4 regions of the Agrobacterium sp. 6Ca8 genome follow, and region 1 is predicted to be linked to each of the others. Evidence: riboswitches for the same ligand, from Rfam matches in the RefSeq annotation. Region 1 holds a riboswitch; each other region holds the start of a gene.
What was found. A riboswitch is a leader RNA that binds a small molecule or an ion and turns the genes downstream of it on or off. The one in region 1 is predicted to bind cobalamin.
Positions count from the first base shown of each region.

Region 2: another riboswitch for cobalamin. It lies ahead of ACZ5A6_RS26220 (DUF1852 domain-containing protein); the one in region 1 lies ahead of ACZ5A6_RS02905 (CbtB domain-containing protein).
Region 3: another riboswitch for cobalamin. It lies ahead of ACZ5A6_RS16665 (ABC transporter substrate-binding protein); the one in region 1 lies ahead of ACZ5A6_RS02905 (CbtB domain-containing protein).
Region 4: another riboswitch for cobalamin. It lies ahead of bluB (5,6-dimethylbenzimidazole synthase); the one in region 1 lies ahead of ACZ5A6_RS02905 (CbtB domain-containing protein).

Region 1 covers NZ_AP026433.1:579,329-583,718, reverse strand. The annotation lists gene ACZ5A6_RS02920 (type 1 glutamine amidotransferase family protein) at 1-233, shown strand, start outside; gene ACZ5A6_RS02915 (hypothetical protein) at 337-651, opposite strand; gene ACZ5A6_RS02910 (CbtA family protein) at 656-1,372, opposite strand; gene ACZ5A6_RS02905 (CbtB domain-containing protein) at 1,383-1,565, opposite strand; cobalamin riboswitch at 1,732-1,956, opposite strand; gene ACZ5A6_RS02900 (c-type cytochrome) at 2,048-2,968, opposite strand; gene ACZ5A6_RS02895 (c-type cytochrome) at 3,055-3,489, opposite strand; gene ACZ5A6_RS02890 (LysE family translocator) at 3,605-4,234, opposite strand; gene ACZ5A6_RS02885 (helix-turn-helix transcriptional regulator) at 4,368-4,390, shown strand, end outside.
Region 2 covers NZ_AP026435.1:529,969-534,358, reverse strand. The annotation lists gene ACZ5A6_RS26225 (methionine synthase) at 335-1,363, opposite strand; gene ACZ5A6_RS26220 (DUF1852 domain-containing protein) at 1,388-2,365, opposite strand; cobalamin riboswitch at 2,469-2,681, opposite strand; partial or broken gene ACZ5A6_RS26215 (Fic family protein) at 2,876-3,024, opposite strand; gene ACZ5A6_RS26210 (hypothetical protein) at 3,468-4,390, opposite strand, start outside.
Region 3 covers NZ_AP026434.1:524,899-529,288, forward strand. The annotation lists gene argE (acetylornithine deacetylase) at 1-392, opposite strand, end outside; gene ACZ5A6_RS16660 (GNAT family N-acetyltransferase) at 604-1,482, shown strand; cobalamin riboswitch at 1,522-1,757, shown strand; gene ACZ5A6_RS16665 (ABC transporter substrate-binding protein) at 1,923-2,954, shown strand; gene ACZ5A6_RS16670 (FecCD family ABC transporter permease) at 2,951-3,979, shown strand; gene ACZ5A6_RS16675 (ABC transporter ATP-binding protein) at 3,976-4,390, shown strand, end outside.
Region 4 covers NZ_AP026433.1:1,316,669-1,321,058, reverse strand. The annotation lists gene ACZ5A6_RS06560 (NAD+ synthase) at 1-632, shown strand, start outside; gene ACZ5A6_RS06555 (glyoxalase superfamily protein) at 782-1,159, opposite strand; gene ACZ5A6_RS06550 (TolB family protein) at 1,352-2,182, shown strand; cobalamin riboswitch at 2,311-2,496, shown strand; gene bluB (5,6-dimethylbenzimidazole synthase) at 2,595-3,311, shown strand; gene ACZ5A6_RS06540 (DUF2865 domain-containing protein) at 3,381-4,390, opposite strand, start outside.

The DNA.
Region 1 (4,390 bases):
CCCTTGATGACGTCGCCCATACCGGCAATTCGCTCGCCTCTCACAAGGCCTATCCGTCCTATCGCGGCGAAGCGCTCTATCGCGACCAGCCGAAGGCGGTCAGCGATGGCGGCATCGTAACCGCAGCCGGCAGTGCACCCGTCAGTTTCGCAGTGGAAATTCTGAAACACCTCGGCCTCTTTGGTCCGGAAGCCGAGGCGGAACTTGGAATTTTTGCGGCGGAGCACCGGTGAGGCTCACCTTGGTGTCGAGAGTTTTGCGGATCCTCCCACCTCATTCCTGTGCTTGTCACAGGAATGAGGTGGTGGGGAAGTTAAGCCGCGAGACCATCACAAATCACCCCTGATCAAGCACCCGGCAGACACGGGGCGCGACATCCCCGCCCTCCCCCGCAATCGCACGGCGGATATCGCGGCTGTTGAGATGCAGACTGCGACCGGCCGGCAAAGCCGAGCGCTTGATCTTGGCAAGGGCTGCGGCCGTAAAGGCAGCCTCATTCTCATGAAAATAGGCGAGCGCCGCTTCCCGTTCCGGGCTGACGCCGAGGACTGCCTTGAAGGCAAGGCGATGCACGGCGCAGAAAGCGCCGTGACCGGGAACGGCAAAACGCAGCGCGTCGAGTTCCTCACTCCATTCGGCTGCGTCCTGCATGGTTTCAAGCCTGCTGGAAGCGCTTCAGGAAAAACGCGCTCAATGTTCCGAGCAAGGCCCAGAAGACAAAGCTGGTCACGGTGGCGGCAACGATGAACTGTCGTTCCAGCGGCAGCGGTGCCAGCGCATGTTCACCTTCCGGCGGCAGGGGCGCGCCCACCACATGTGGTGCAACGATCAACACCAGTGCGAGCACGATTGCCCAGGGTTCGCGGCGGAATGCGATCAGCGCAATGCCGCCTGCGGTCGCCGCAACCGTCGAAAGCCACCAGATTTGACGCGCCTCAAGCGCGGCCGCCGGGCTGCCCGGTAGTTCCGGCGGCAGGCCGATCATCGGCGCAAGCATGACGGCGGCAAAACCGGCCACACCCCACAAAAGGCCTTCGCGCCAGCCGGCATCGGTGCCGCGCAGCGAGATGAGGCCGGTCAGCACCAGCGCATAACCGATGGCGGTCAGCACGTTGGCGGCGACCGTATAGGCGGTGCGCTCGAAGCCGTCGGCTGGAGACCAGGCTTCCTCGTTATGCTCGTGCGCGGGAACGGCAGCGCCGGTCGTGGCCGGAGCATCATGGCTGTGGGGCGCTTCGCCACCGGCATTTTCATAGGTTTCCGCCTTCAGGATCAGCGGCGTGGTGCCGAAAGCCTGCATGGCCGAAACGGCGAAGCCGCCAACGATGCCGACGAGGACGGCGGTAAAAACGATATTGCGAAAGAACGACATGCTTCCCACCTCAATGGCAAGGGAAAGCATTGGCATGACGTGTGTCATGCGCGGCGTTGTGAACGGCTTCCACATGCGAAAAGCCGACAAAACCGACGACGAACAGACCAAGCACGATCGCCGTCAGCGATTGCGCGAAGCTGCCCGTTTTTGCTGGAACGGCGGCATTTGCCGTATTCTGGTTGATGGACATGGTGACCCCTCTTACGGCGCGACCCCGCGCCTTTAGACGCGGCGGAACGGCAAACGCCGTGCAGCCGCATGCGATACACTTCACCACGGGGATACGAGACTGACACAGGGCGGCACGTTCAAGCACCACCACCCTGAAATTCCGCTCTTCCGGACACCCCGCCGGCATGGACATTTCCGTGATGGCAGGTCTCCTGGCTTACGGGTCAAAACCTGAAACACCTTCCCGGCATTGCCCTCGCCCATATCCGGCGAGATGCTTACCAGTGGCATTTCGTTTCAGGCTCTCCGCTCACAGTTGCGGGGGCAGCCACGAATGAGGATGTCTCCCTATCGTGTTCCCTTTTCACCTTCCGGAACGCCCGGAAGGAACCATCACAGGATCGTTATCCGATGGGTGTGGGTGGGAGTCAATGGCAGGCCGGCGTGAGAATTGCGCGCCGTGGCTGGATGCCGGATCAAGTCAGGCATGACGGCAAAGGGCTACCGTGCCGGGATGGCCTTCAGATAGGCGGCGATCGCATTGCGGTCTTCGGCCGTCAGATGCGCCATGTTCTGCTGCACCTTGACCATGGAGCCGCCGACGCTGTCGAATTCCGGGGTGAAGCCGGTTTCCAGATAGTTGGCAATATCGGCCGCCTCCCAGCTTCCGACGCTCTGCGAGCCGGGGGTAATATCGGGAATGCGGCCCTCGCCTTCGGGATTTGGACCACCGGCCAGCCATTTGCCATCGAGAAAACCGCCAAGCGCATTGCGCGGCGTGTGACATTCGCCGCAATGGCCCGGGCCTTCCACCAGATATTGGCCGCGCAGCAATTCGGCATTGGCATCGGCAAGCTCGACGCGGGGTGGCGCGGATGTATCGAAATAGAGGAATTTCCAGCCGCCCAATGCCATGCGCATGTTGAAGGGGAACGGCAGTTCGTGATCCGGCGCGTCATTCTGGCTGGCGGGCAGAACCCGCAGATAACCGAAGAGGTCGTTGATGTCCTTCTGCGTCATGCGGGCATAGGAGGCGTAAGGGAAGGACGGGTAGAGATGTTCGCCGTTCTTGCCGACGCCGCGCGTCATCGCATCGCCGAATTCCGAAAGCGTCCAGCCGCCAATGCCATGCTGCGGATCGGAGGAAATATTGGGCACATGAAAGGTGCCGAAGGGGCTTTTCAACGCTTGCCCGCCCGAAAGCGTCAAAAGCGCATCGCCCTTGGCATCTGGTGCCGCATGGCAACTTGCGCAGCCGCCCGCCCAGAACAGCGTTTCGCCATTGGCAAGGTCCGGCTCGCCAAGGCTCACCCAGTGGCTGGGTGCCTGACGCACAGGCGCGGTGACCCAGGCGAAAATGCCGAAACCGGCAATGGCCGCCACCGCGATCCCGCCCGCGAGCTTCGTCCAAATGGAGGCCATGACCCCTCTCCCCATTATCACCTGATGAGATCAGGCATCATTCCCGCTGAAAAAAACGCCGCCGGGAAGCGGCGTTCTTAATAGGATCACTTCTTCAGACGGTAGGTCTGGTGGCACGCACCACAATCGGCACCGAGGGTCTGCATGGCGGTGGTGACGCCTGCCTGATCGGCGGGAAGGCTGGCGAGGACCTTGTCCGCATCGGCACCGAGCTTGGCGGCCTTGGACTTGAAGTCATCGAAATTTTCCCAGATCGCGGGTGCCGCAGCACTGCCGGTCTCGCTGCCCGGGGGAAACTGGTCGGGGAAAGCCTTGGCGTTGGTGCTGATGGTCGTCACGGCAGCCTTTACGGCTTCGGCGTCATAAGGCTTCTGGCCCTTGGAGATGGCAGCAAGCGCCCCCATGGAGCCGCCGATCTGCTTCATCATGCCTTCACGTTTTTCGACTTCGCCGGCAGCGTAGACCGCTCCGGCGCAAAGACAGCCGAAAAGCATGGCCGCCGCGATGGTTTTCAGTTTCATACACTCTCTCCTTGATTCCGGCAGATGCCGAACGCGCGATAACGGCGCGAGGATGCCCTTTCCGCATGGCGAAAAGAAGTCACATTGCAGTGAATTTCCCCAAGAAAACAGAAGTCTAGGAGAGTGCTTCCCAAAGCGTAACCAGGGCTGCGGCAATCAGCATGAAACCGGCGGCGCGGCCGATGAAAATCGTGGCGGCAGGCGAGGAAACGAGCCATGCCCGGCTTTTATCCGCCGTCAGCGCCAGAGCGCCATAGACCGTGAACTGCGTGATGGCCACCATCGCGCCCATTACCAGCCCCTGCATCCAGATTGGACCATAGTCGGGTTTGAGGAATTGCGGATAGATCGCCATCATGAAGAGATAGGCTTTCGGATTGGAAAGGCAGGTGAGCACGGCCCGCCAGAACGCCTTTCTGACAGAGGCGCTCGCCTGCGCCTCATCGCCATTGACGGTGATGGCGCTGCGCATCAGCCCGACGCCGATCCAGACCATGTAAGCGGCGCCGGCGACCAGCAGCGGCAGGAACAGCGACGGCATCCAGGCGGCAAGCATGCCGACGCCCAATGCACCGTAAAGTGAATGCACCATGCCGCCGGCGCTCATGCCGCTTGCGGCGGAAAGCCCGGTTCTTTTGCCACCCGTCAACGCACTTGCCAGCACGAACAGCATATCCATGCCCGGCAGGATGATGATGCCGAACAGGACCAGAAAGAAAAGCCAGAGATTTTCGGCGTAACTCATGTCAGTATCTCCCAAAACAGTTTGCGACACATTCGGGAAAACTCATGTTTCTCAATGTGTTTTGCTGCTTATAGGAAAAGCCAACTGACAGCGTTGTGTCAGTTGCGTTGGGAAACCACCGGGAAAAACGGCAATGCGCAAGGCATCGAGACTGTT
Region 2 (4,390 bases), on a different replicon from region 1:
CACCTGTTTGACGTAGACGGGTTCGTGGACGGTGGATAGCGACGGAACTACCGCGGCCGGCGACTTGTCTTAACCCTCGACAGGATCAAAACCATCAAATCCTCAGTTGAGTTGTAATGAATGTGTAAATTTTCTAATCTGGCGACGACCTGCTCTTCGGAATTGCTTGAACAGGCCGTCTTGGCAGCTTTGCGCCAAGAGGCGGACATCCGTCGAAGCCTTCAGGATGATCCGCGCCGTGACCTTATAGCCATTCGTAAGTCTCCCAGCGTTTGTCGCGATGGGCGCGGTGGCGGCGAACGGCTGCCATCCGCAGGTTCAGACTATCAAAAAACTAAACAGTGAGCTCTCTTCGGACGATCTCAGCTCCTGCGCTCAAGGAATTCAGCTTGTCTCTTGCCACACGACGAGACAGGGGGGCCATGCCGCAATTGGTGCAGGGGCAAAGTTTATCTGCGTCGACAAACTTAAGCGCCTTTCGCAGCGTTGCAGCGACTTCCTCCGGGGTTTCGATGGTATTGCTTGCCACATCGATGGCCCCGACCATCACTTTCTTACCTCGAACAAGTTCCAGAAGATCCATTGGGACATGAGAATTGTGGCATTCGAGGGAGATCATACCGATGCCGGATTTCTGCAGCCTGGGGAGAGTTTCCTCATACTGCCGCCATTCTGACCCGAGTGTCTTTTTCCAATCCGTATTGGCCTTTATGCCGTAACCGTAGCAGATATGGACGGCGGTCTCGCACTTCAGCCCTTCAATCGCCCTGTCCAAAGTGGCGACACCCCAGTCATTCACATCGTCAAAGAAAACGTTGAACGCAGGTTCGTCGAACTGGATGATATCGACGCCGGCAGCCTCCAATTCCTTTGCTTCCTCGTTGAGTATCCCGGCAAATTCCCAGGCAAGCTTTTCACGGCTCTTATAATGGCCATCAAAGAGAGTATCGATCATCGTCATCGGACCCGGCAACGCCCATTTGATGGGTTGTTTGGTCTGCTGGCGCAAAAACTTGGCGTCTTCGACGAACACGGACTTCTGGCGAGACACGGCGCCGACGACTGTCGGGACACTCGCATCGTAGCGATCGCGAATTCTGACTGTCTCGCGTTTTGCAAAATCGACCCCGTCGAGGTGCTCGATGAAAGTCGTGACGAAATGTTGGCGTGTTTGCTCGCCATCACTGACGATGTCGATGCCGGCCTGTTGCTGATCGTCCAGTGAAAGGCGCAGGGCATCTCTCTTGCCTTCCAGTAATTCCTCGCCCTCCAGCTTCCAGGGCGACCACAGTTTTTCGGGCTGCGCAAGCCAGGAGGGTTTCGGCAGGCTGCCAGCGGTCGATGTGGGGAGAAGTTTCTTCACGGTGGGACCTCTTATAAGTGATGCTCAGGCGGGGCGGTGAGCAAACAGTTGCTCAAGGACGGCGCGGTATGGCTTGATGAAGTGTTTTTCGGTGAACTTACCCTGATCCACCGCCAAGCGATTTCGTTCGTCGCGATCGTAAATGACCCGGGTCAGCGAATAGTCCTGGTGCTTCAGGTTGGGCTGGTAAAATGTCCCGGCTGCTGCGTTCGCATTGTAGATTTCGGGGCGATAAATTCTCTGAAACGTTTCCATCGTGCTGATGACGCCGATTAGCTCAATATTGGAGTAGTCGCCCAGCAAGTCCCCAACAAAATAGAACGCCAACGGCGCAACGCTGCCTGCAGGCATGAAGTAGCGAACCTGCAATCCCATTTTCCCGAAATACTGGTCGGTGGACGAGAACCCATTCTGCCGGTATTCGACGCCCATCACGGGGTGATGATTTTCGGTCCGGTAATAGGTCTTGCTGGTCGAGGCGCTGATGCAAATGACCGGCGGCTTGCGAAAGTGCGAGCGGTAGGCATCCGACCGCAGAAAAGACTTGAACAGGTTTCCATGCAGATCGCCGAAGTCGGCCGGAATGCTGAAGGCAGGAACGCTCTTGTTATGCTCCGGCAGCACAATACTGAAATCGTAGTCCCGCACATAGGAGGAGAAGTTATTCCCCACAATGCCGTCGATACGTTCACTGGTTTTGTGATCGATGATCGTCGTCTTCAGTATCTCGATGAGGGGAAATTTTTCACCTGCGACATCGAAGCTCATATCGACCGAAATGATCTCCAACTCGACCGAGTATCGGTCCGATTTGGGATTATCCCAGTGAGCGAGGGCGTTGAAGCGGCTGTCGATCATGCGCATGACATTGCGCAGGTTTTCCTGCCGCTTTTCGCCCCTGGCCAGATTGGCAAAATTGGTGGTGATGCGCGTATGTTCTGAAGGACGATAGTCCTCATCGAAGGGTACGCTCGTGATTGTAAAAATGCAGGTCTGAGACATGTTGTGCCCCTATAAAGTTGGGGGCATGGGTCTGCGGACGCATAGCAAGACAGGCCGCGACAATGCAACCGTTGCTACGGCACACTGGGACACCCCGCCCGTGGACGTTATTTCACCAAAGGCAGGTCTCCTGGCTCACGGATCATCACTTCCGTCCGTCTTCCCGGGGTAAACCAGTGACATGTTGGACTTCAGCTCGCCGCTTACAGTTGCGGGGGCAGCGTCGGCTTTTCCGCATGACACGGAGCACCGACTTCCCTCTTAGCCCCGGCACGTTGCGTGCAACGACTGGGGAACCTTAGGCGTGACGACCATATTGTAAGCTACGCCATCGGTCAACTTCATATAACGATATCTTTATGTCCTTAAGTCTGCGTTTCCATCGCCGGTTCCGACCGAGTAGGTTGCATTCGGCGTTGTCAGGCGATTCTCACATACGCGGACCTGGCCGTGGCAAACGTCTCGCTCCACGCAGTTGAAAGGATCAGACCACACCACGAATAGTTCCTAGCGCGGGAGCAGCCTGGTGATACCGTCCAGGCGCCCAGAGCGCGTTCCGCCAGACTTAGTCGCTCCAGAAGAGCCAGTACGTCGATCGACAGTTCAGGAGGCAATTGGGGCAGCTAGAAGGCGCGCATGATTTCGCCTGCCGCAGGCGTTTAATTGAAGCGGCCTCGCCGGAGGTTGGGATGCTATTCGGACATGCCCTACTGTGCCGGCGCAGCGCTAATAAAGGGATCGGCGTTTGAATTAAATAACGAATGAGCGAAGGCAAGCACCCTTAAATTGCGGGCCGATAACATCACGGGCGCGTATCCGCAACAGCACCGCCGAATTTGTGCTCGGGCCTTCGAACCGCCCCATGTAGTTGAAGGTGCACAGGAAGTTCCGATCCGCACCGGGCATCTGACAGGTCTGGCAGTGGGCGGTATTCGGCTTCGTTAATCGTACTGTCAGGCTTGAATCACTGGAACTGCTAGTCGGCAGTCAACGTTGCGGTTTTACGCTTTTCGCCGCTTTCAGCAGCGTCATGCGTCCCAGTTTTCAATCTCCGGCGCAACGGCCTGGAGCAATATCCTCCTGCTGCCGCCGAGACGAACGATTATCCCTCACAAAAACGAATACAACCGCTTTTTCTAAGAAAAGGGTTCCAGCCTTTCGCTGCAAGGATTGCCCAGGCAGTAGCCCCGACATGCGGCAACCTGAAATATTTGAAGTCGGCAAATGTCGAGGTCGGCCCGATCATCAGCCCGGTCGTCAGTTCGTCCCCGACTGTCGCGTAGATCAGGTTATCGGGAGATATTTGTGCGGCAATGGTGGCAAGCAGCGCCTCGGCCCGGTCGGCATCGCCGACCTGCTGAAATGCCAGCGCGGCCTGGGCCGTACCTTCCAGCCACACGCCATCCCGATCGTCGTTAAAATCAAAACCTCCCGCAACCGCATAATGCCGATCAACCCAATGCAGAACACGCCCACTGCGGCCCCGAAACTCCGGCACGGCGAGAATGGGCCAGAGCTCGGAATCTATTCCGGACTGGCTCGAGTTGGGTGTGTCGCTTCCAGGTTGGCTGCCGACGTAAAACCGTCCCTGCTGCTCATTCCACATCGCATCAAGAAATTTGCGTGTATTATCCCGCATCGCCTGCCAGGCGCGCGCTCCCTCAATTTCGGCGAGCCAACCCGCAACGGCATATACATCGAGATTATGTTCCGTCGATTTCCACTCGAGTTTTGCCGGTGCAGGCTCATGACCGAATGTGCCACCTGTGTAGCCGATATCGCGGACGCCCGCCGTATGCGCATCGATCCAGCGCATGAGTTTGGTCGCTGCCTGCACATAGGACGGATTGCTTAATCGTTCACTGGCAGTGAGAAGCGCAAGTGCCGCCCAGGCCAGGTTGCCCGTTGCGCTGCCGACCTGATAGTCATCCTCGACCCACGTCTTGCTGGCCTCACTCCAGAAACCGGGCAAAAGCATAGCACCATTTTCGTTCGCAACGGGGCCGGAACGGTAGGCGTTGCGCA
Region 3 (4,390 bases), on a different replicon from region 1:
TAGGAAAAGGCGATATGCACGGGACGTTTCAGCGCCATGCGCGAAAATGCAGGCGCCGCGGCGAGAACCGTGGCCAGAAAACCCTTCATGTCGGTGGTTCCGCGCCCGTAGAGACGATCATTTTCCGCCCGCAGTGTAAAGGGATCGGAAGACCATTCCGGCTCGCTGGCGGGTACGACATCCATATGGCCGGACAAAACATAGCCGGCGCGATCGGCCGGGCCGAAGGTGGCGAAGAGATTGGCGCGGTCGCCCTCCGGTCCCGCAAGCAGCGATACTTTCGCGCCGTGGCTTTCAAGATAATCGGCGATCCAGCCGGCAATATCGCCATTGGCGGTTCCAACGACCGACGGGAAACCGACGAGACGCTCAAGGATTTCGATTGCGTTCAATGGTCGTCTCCGCTGACCGGATTGTCATCCCGAAAGCTTAGAATGGACTGCGACGTTTATCTGCTGAAATGCGAATGATTTCGGTAGATTGTTGTGACCTTCCAGTGCTTTCAGAAAATTCGTGCTGGCGTAACCGGCTACCGTCGGATGTCGTGGGCTAGGCCGGGACCGGATGAAGGTTCTGAGCCGTAGGGGATGAGGGCCGTTGGTTATGGACCTGCTCAAAGTCGATAGTTTCGAGCTGCGGACCGTGGATATCGCGGACGTGGATGCCGATCATCTGCATGCACTCTCCATGGCCGTCGGATGGCGATATCACGCGAATGAATGGTGTTTTCTGCGGCAATGCGGCGTGGGTCTCGCTGCGCTCGATGAGATCGACCGTGTTGTCGCAACCGCGATGCTCTTTCCCTATGATCAGGGGTTTGCGACGCTCGGCATGGTCATTGTTTCGCCCCGTTTGCAGGGGCAGGGCGTAGCACCATGGCTGGTGCAGAAACTTGTCGCGAAATTCCCCACGGTCTCCCTGCGGTTGAACGCGACGGGAGCGTCGCGGCGGTTGTTTTCAAGGTTGGGTTTTGCCGGCGATGCGGAAAAAGTATATCTGTTCCGGGGAAGGGCGAATTGCCTTTTCGAGATACCGCCGCCCGGCAGAAAACAACGAATAGAGCCGTTATCCGCAGGTCATCTGACTGATGTTGTGGAACTAGACCGGTCGGCTTTTGGCGTTTCGCGCCGGAACGTTTTACAGCGACTTTTGACGCAGAATGCGGGTTACGGTGTGTTTGAGGCGGACCGTCTTACCGCTTTTGCGCTGCGCCGTGCGGCGGGGCGGGGCCACATTATCGGTCCGGTCGTTGCGGGTGCGGACATGGATGCGATTGCGCTTGTGAGGCGGCATTTTACCGATCTTGACGATGAGCTGGTGCGGCTCGACACCATCAGCGACAACAATCTCTTTATTGATTTTATTGCGCAATCCGGGCTGGTGGTGATTGAAAGCCTTACCACCATGTCCAAAGACGCGCCGCAACCGGCGCCTTCCGGCGCTACAAAAATTTTCGCGTTGGCGGGTCCGTCTTTGTGCTGAGCTGCAGCACTATCGCAATTGACGCCCCGGCGCTTGCCCCTTATGTCAGAAAGTGACGGTTCCTGAAGCCGAAGGGCAAAGGGATTAATAGGGAACATGGTGCGGGTGATTTCTATCGCCCAATGCCGTGGCTGCCCCCGCAACTGTAAGCGGATTGCCGCTCATCCTCGTGACGCCTGAAAAGCGTCATGCCACTGCACCCTTCAAGGTGCGGGAAGGCAGATGAACGGCGCATATTCGCGAGCCAGGAGACCTGCCGTCATAATATTGACCATCGTTACGGGCGGGGATGCCCGGAAGAGGAGCTGATTATGACCTTTCCGTCCGCGGAAACGTATTTAGAGTCCCGTTCTCCATCTCCACACTTGTTGTCGCTCTGTCACTACGCGTTTTGACGCGCGGCCTGCGGATCACGCCACTTTATTTAGACTGGAGAACATATGTTTCATTTCAAACGCCTGCCGGTTTCCGCCGGTCTTCTGGCTGTCGCATTAGCGGCCTTGCCCGCCGGTGCCGCTCAGGCTGCCGAAACCACCTATCCGCTGACGATCAATAGCTGCGGCCACGAAATCACCTTCAAGCAGGCGCCCGCCCGCACAGTATCGGTCGGCCAGAGCACGACCGAGGTTCTCTATCTGCTCGGCGTGGCCGACAAGGTGGTAGGCACGGCGCTGTGGATCGGCCCGGTTCTGAAGGGTTACGAAGACGCCAATGCCAAGGTGGAGCGGCTTGCCGACAATGATCCGAGCTTCGAGGCGGTGGTTGGCAAGAGGCCGGACCTCGTGACGACGCAGTTCCAGTGGCAGATCGGTCCCGAAGGCGTTGTCGGAACACCGGAGCAATTCGCCGAACTCGGTATTCCCGTTTATACCTCCCCTGCCGATTGCATGGGCAAGGACAATTCCGGCGGCGGCGACGGCGTGCGCAAGTCCGTTTTCACCATGGACCTGATCTACCAGGAGGTCCGCGACCTTGCTAAAATTTTCAACGTGCAGGATCGCGGCGAGGAAGTCGTTGCCGACCTGAAAAAGCGTGAGGAAGCCGCCCGCGCCAAGATCGCTTCGGCGAATGGCAAGATTTCAGCAGTATTCTGGTTCTCCAGCGCCGAGCTGGATATCGATCCTTACGTGGCGGGCCGCAATGGTGCGCCGGGTTACATCATGTCCGCGCTCGGACTGAAGAACGTTATCGAAAGCGATGAGGAATGGCCGACTGTTGGCTGGGAAACCATCGCCAAGGCCAATCCGTCCGTGATCGTTGCCGGCAAGATGGACCGCCGGCGTTTCCCCGCCGATGACGTCGCCGTCAAGCTCAAGTTCCTTGCTACCGATCCGGTTGCCAGCATCATGCCCGCCGTCAAGGCGGCCCATGTCTTCGAAATGGACGCGCAGGCGATGAACCCGACCATCCGCACGATCGAAGGCATTGAAACGCTGGCCGAGGCGATTTCCACAGCCGGTCTCGCCAAGTGAACGGTCTTTCCGTCAATCTTGGCAGGGCGGGTCTGGCTTTTGCCGCACTCGCCCTGCTGCTCGTCGCGCTGATGGCCGGTGCGGCCATCGGCGAGACTGCCATTCCGTTCGACGTCGTGGCAAAAACCATTGCCAATCGTGTCTTCCATGCGGGTTATCCGCTGGAGCCGCTGGATGAGGGCATCGTCTGGAGCTACCGCCTCAGCCGCGCCGTCGTTGCCGCGTGCTGTGGCGCCTCGCTGGCGCTGGCCGGTGCGGTGCTTCAATCACTCCTGCGCAACCCGCTCGCCGATCCCTATATCCTCGGTATTTCCGCAGGCGCCTCAACCGGGGCCGTGGCCGTGGCGCTTCTGGGCTTCGGGGCGGGGTTCCTGACGATGCCGGCCGGCGCCCTTATCGGAGCTTTTGTGGCTTTTTCGCTTGTCAGCCTTCTGGCGGTGCGGGCAGGGCACGGCAACAGCGCCATCATCCTGGCGGGGGTCGCCGGTTCGCAACTGTTCAACGCCATGACGTCGTTCATCGTCACCAAATCCGCCAATGCCGAACAGGCGCGCGGCATCATGTTCTGGCTGCTGGGTAATCTTTCGGGCGTGCGCTGGCCGGATGTCTGGCTGGCTTTGCCGGTCAGTATTGCGGGTCTTGGGGTGTGCCTCTGGTACGCACGCGCGCTTGATGCTTTCGCTTTCGGCGGTCAGGCAGCAGCTTCGCTCGGTATTCCAGTGCGCCGGGTATATGCGGTGCTGATCTCGGTTTCGGCGGTCATGACGGCAGTCATGGTGTCGCTGGTCGGTTCTATCGGCTTCGTCGGTCTCGTCATCCCGCATGCGGCGCGCATCTTCGTTGGCGTTCGCCACGGCATGTTGCTGCCGGTGACGGCGCTGACCGGTGCAATTTTCATGATCATCGCAGATATTCTCTCGCGCACCGTCATTCCGGGGCAGGTGCTGCCGATCGGCGTGATTACTGCGCTGGTCGGCGCGCCCGCCTTCGCCTTTATTCTCGGGCAGAAGAGAGGCCGGTCATGAAATTATCCGCCCACGATCTGCATTTCCATGCCGGCAATCTCGACATCGTGCGCGGTGTTTCGCTGGAGGTCGCCCCGGGCGAGTTTCTGGGTATCATCGGGCCGAACGGCTCGGGCAAAAGCACGTTGCTTTCCATGCTGGCCGGCATTCGCATGCCGCGTCGGGGTCATGTCATGCTTGGTGAGGAACGGCTTGCCACATTCGGGCGGCGCGAACTTGCCCGCAGGCTGGCCTTTGTGGAGCAGCAGGCCGAAACCACCGAGCGCATCAGCGCGCGACAGGCCGTGGAACTGGGGCGCACGCCCTATCTCGGCCCGCTTTCCGCATGGTCGCCAAAGGACGATGCCATCGTCGATGCAGCGCTCGGAAATGTCGATATGGCGGACAAGGCCGAGCGAAACTGGCATCACC
Region 4 (4,390 bases), 740 kb from region 1:
ACGATATCGTGCCCATTGCCGAACCGGTGGATGGGTTCCTGTCGTCGCTTTCGGAAATGTTCGAAGGCACGGAAGAAGGCATTACCGAAGAAAACCTGCAGAGCCGTACACGCGGCACCATTCTCATGGCTGTTTCCAACAAGTTCGGCTCGATGGTGGTGACAACAGGCAACAAGTCGGAAATGTCGGTGGGGTATGCGACGCTTTATGGCGACATGAATGGCGGTTTCAATCCCATCAAGGACCTCTACAAGATGCAGGTCTACGCCATCTCCAGTTGGCGCAATTCCCATGTGCCGCCGGGCGCGCTCGGGCCATCCGGCGAAGTGATCCCCGCCAATATCATCTCCAAGGCGCCATCCGCTGAATTGCGACCCAACCAGACAGACCAGGATTCGCTACCGCCCTATCCGGTGCTGGACGATATTCTGGAGTGCCTGGTGGAAAAGGAAATGTCGGTCGAGGAGATCCTCGCGCGTGGCCATGATATCGCGACGGTGCACCGGATCGAGCATCTGCTCTATCTCGCCGAATACAAACGCCGCCAATCCGCGCCCGGGGTGAAGATCACCAAGAAGAACTTCGGCCGCGATCGCCGTTATCCGATTACCAACCGGTTCAGGGACAGGTAGTCGAAGGAGGGCATGGAGGGAGCTTGCTGGACCCCGAATCTAGTTCGGGGTGACGGAGTGCGGATGCTGCGGATTCGCCATATATCGATGGCGAAGAAGCATCCTTTTCCTCCAACGGCGCGGACACGCCCCGCCGTTTCCCTATCTCGTTAAATAACCTGCCCCACATCGATGCGGTTGCCATCCGGGTCTTCGAAAACGAAAGCCCGCAGGCCATAATCCTTGTCCTGCAGACTTTTGATGATGCGAAGCCCGTGGCTTTCGCAAAGCGCGTGCAGCGAGTCGACGTCGCTGACCAGCATATGCGCCACATTAAAGGGGGCCGGTTTGTGCGTCGACTGCAATGTCAGGTGCAACTCGGCATTACCTTGTTTCAAGATCATGAAACCGACAGGGTTGCCGTTTTCGAAGGTCTTTTCGAAGCCCAGCACACGGACATAAAAGTCATGGGCCTTCTCGATATTCTTGACAGGAAGCATTGCGGCGATCCGACCGAAGCGGATGCCGTGATCGGCGATGGTGTTCATCGCGGAACCTCGGATCTGGGAGAAACGGGCAGGGGTGCGGGCGGTGCCGGCACGCTGCTGTTTTTTCCTATTTGAATTTGCAGGGCGGTGCCTGCGGCAATAGGATCATAATCACGGCGGTGGCGGATGCAAACGGAATGTTTGTGCCATTCAACGCTCCACGCCAGACGATCGACAGGCCCGGGAGGCAGCATGCGCAGTTCCATCGAAATCTTCAACACCCGCACTCGGCAGATGCGGGTGGTCTGGCAGACGCCGGAGCTGTTCGAGGCTCCGAACTGGTCGCCGGACGGGAAATACCTGCTTCTGAACTGCGACGGTCTGCTTTATCGCCTGTCACTTGCCGGCGACCCTTCGCCGGAAAAGGTCGATACCGGCTTTGCGACAATCTGCAACAATGACCACGGCATTTCGCCTGACGGTTCGCTTTATGCCATTTCCGACAAGGTGGAGTTCGGCAAGAGTGCCATCTATCTGCTGCCTTCGACGGGCGGAACGCCGCGTCTGATGACTAAGAACCTTCCGTCCTACTGGCACGGCTGGTCGCCGGACGGGAAAGGTTTCGCCTATTGCGGCATTCGCGATCAGGTTTTCGATATTTATTCCATGGACATAGACAGCGGCGTTGAGACACGCCTTACCCATGGTGAGGGCCGCAATGACGGGCCGGATTATTCGCCGGATGGAGAATGGATCTATTTCAACTCCAGCCGCACCGGCCAGATGCAGATCTGGCGCGTGCGGGTGGATGGCTCGGCCGTCGAGCGTATCACCGACAGCGCCTATGGCGACTGGTTCCCGCATCCGTCCCCCAGCGGTGACAAAGTCGTCTTCGTCTCCTACGACGCCGAAGTCTTCGACCATCCGCGCGACCTCAACGTGCGCGTGCGGCTGATGGATATGGATGGCGGCAATGCCGAAACGCTGTTTGACCTTTTCGGCGGGCAGGGAACGATGAATTCGCCCAACTGGTCACCGGACGGGGATGAGTTCGCTTATGTGCGGTATTTTCCCGTTGGGTGATGCGGTAGGGAGTGCTTCAGCCGGCGCGCGTCTGCGCGGCGGCTGAAGGCCGCAATACGCAGGTGAGGTGGCCACGGTCACATTGCCGCATCGCTGCGCAAGATACTTGTATTTGCAATCTTTGTTGCTCATAAGCTTCTTCGTCAGGTGCCTGCCCTTTAGGGCGGGAGAATCGGGAATCCGGTGCAAGACCGGAACGTGCCCAGCGCTGTGAGGCGGATGCCCTTTTTCTTGATGCCACTGAATCCATTCGGGAAGGCGAAAGTGGGCGGACGAAGCCGAGTCAGAAGACCGGCCTGACAGGATAGACCAGACCGCGTGGACGGCGGCAGGTTGTTGCAGCAGCGCGTCGTGCAGGTGAAAACCGGAGCCGGTTTTCGTGGCGGCGCGCCAGCATTGTTGGGGATAGACGATGCCGACCGATCCACTCGCGACCAGTTCGCTCGACGCCGATGCATTCGATCACGCGCTTTCGCCCGCCTACCCGTTTTCCGAGGGAGAGCGAGAGGCGATCTACCGTGCCATCGAAACCCGCCGTGATGTGCGCGACCAGTTCCTTCCGGATCCATTGCCGGAAGATGTGGTCGAGCGCTTGCTGAAGGCGGCGCATTCCGCGCCATCAGTCGGTTTCATGCAGCCGTGGAATTTCACGCTCGTCACTGACGGTGCGGTCAGGCAGGCAGCCTGGGTTGCCTTCAGCCGCGCCAATGGCGAGGCGGCGGCGATGTTCGAGGGGGAGCAGCAGGCGCTTTACCGCAGCCTCAAGCTTGAGGGCATCCGCAAGGCGCCGCTCAGCATCTGCGTCACCTGCGATCCGACGCGTGGCGGCAAGGTGGTGCTGGGCCGCACCCACAATCCGCGCACCGATGTCTATTCCACCGTCTGCGCCATCCAGAACCTCTGGCTTGCAGCGCGCGCCGAAGGCATCGGCGTCGGCTGGGTCAGCATTTTCCACGATAGCGACATTCGTACCATTCTGGAGATTCCCGACCACATCGAGATCGTCGCCTGGCTATGCCTCGGCCGCGTCGATACACTTTATACCGAGCCGGAACTGGCGGTGAAGGGGTGGCGCCAGCGCGTGCCGCTGGAGGAGCTGGTGTTTCGCAATCGCTGGGGTGGACGGTAAAGAGAAGACGCGACCGTCTTGTGAGTGAGACAGAGCGTTGCCAACTCCATACCGTGTGCCTGATGGGAGCTATTGCTGCGGCTGAATGCCCTTCAGCGCCGGGTTCTTCAGGTCGATCCGGCCTGTCTGGTCGGGCAGGAATTTAGGGCCGATGACGCGGACCTTGCTGTTGTTCGGGTCATAGTCGCGTTCCGGAACCGGTTGTTCCGGCGGCTTTGCGGCCTGCTGCAGTTCGGTGGGTTTTTTGGGGGTGTCACCTTGCGGTGATGGAATGGTCGTGATGCTGGAATAGGGTTTCTCAGCTTCCGGCCGCGCAGCCTCCTGCTGCTTCATCTCCTCGTGATAGGCGGCCATGTTGCAGGCGCAGCCTGGGGCTTTCGTTGAGGCATTTCGATAGGCAAAGGCGGTCGGCAGGTCCTTGTAGGGCTTTCCTGTTTCAGCCGAGACCATGTCAGCCGTTTCCTGCTCCGTCATGGAGTGGAAATAAAGCTCCGTCTGCGTACCCGGACACATTTTCTGGCATTGTTCGGCCTGCGCACGGAAATCGAGCGGCGAGGCATTGGAAGCGATGGGGAAGAACGAGCCGTCGCAGGTGCGCACGCACAGCGTCCTGAGCCCGCCTTCAGCAGCGGCATTGGGGTATGGCGAAAGCCCTGCCTGTCCTGGCGGATTGCTCTGTTCGCCGAAGGCGTCGGGGTAACGTGTCACATCGGGTGCCGTCGGCTGGTGCGCTTCTGTTTCCGGAATGGCGCTGCAGCCATTGGCGTCGAGTGCGGCGAGAATGCGCTGGCGTCTGATGTCGCCATCATCGCTGCCCTGGGCCGCCATGGCATAGTCGCGGTCACGGATGATGGCATCGCGTTCGCTCTGCGCATCGGCCATCGCGTCGCTGATCTCCGCGCAGAGTTCGGCATTCGGGCTGCCATAAACGGTGACGCTTGCGGATGAACAGCCGTAACGGCGCAGATCGTTCCTGATCCTGCGGATCTCGATGTTCTGGCGGGTGAGCGCATTGGCGTAACGCCGTACCTCGGCGGTGTTGCCGATGACACGCGGAGGTTCGCGCAGCTGCGCATAAA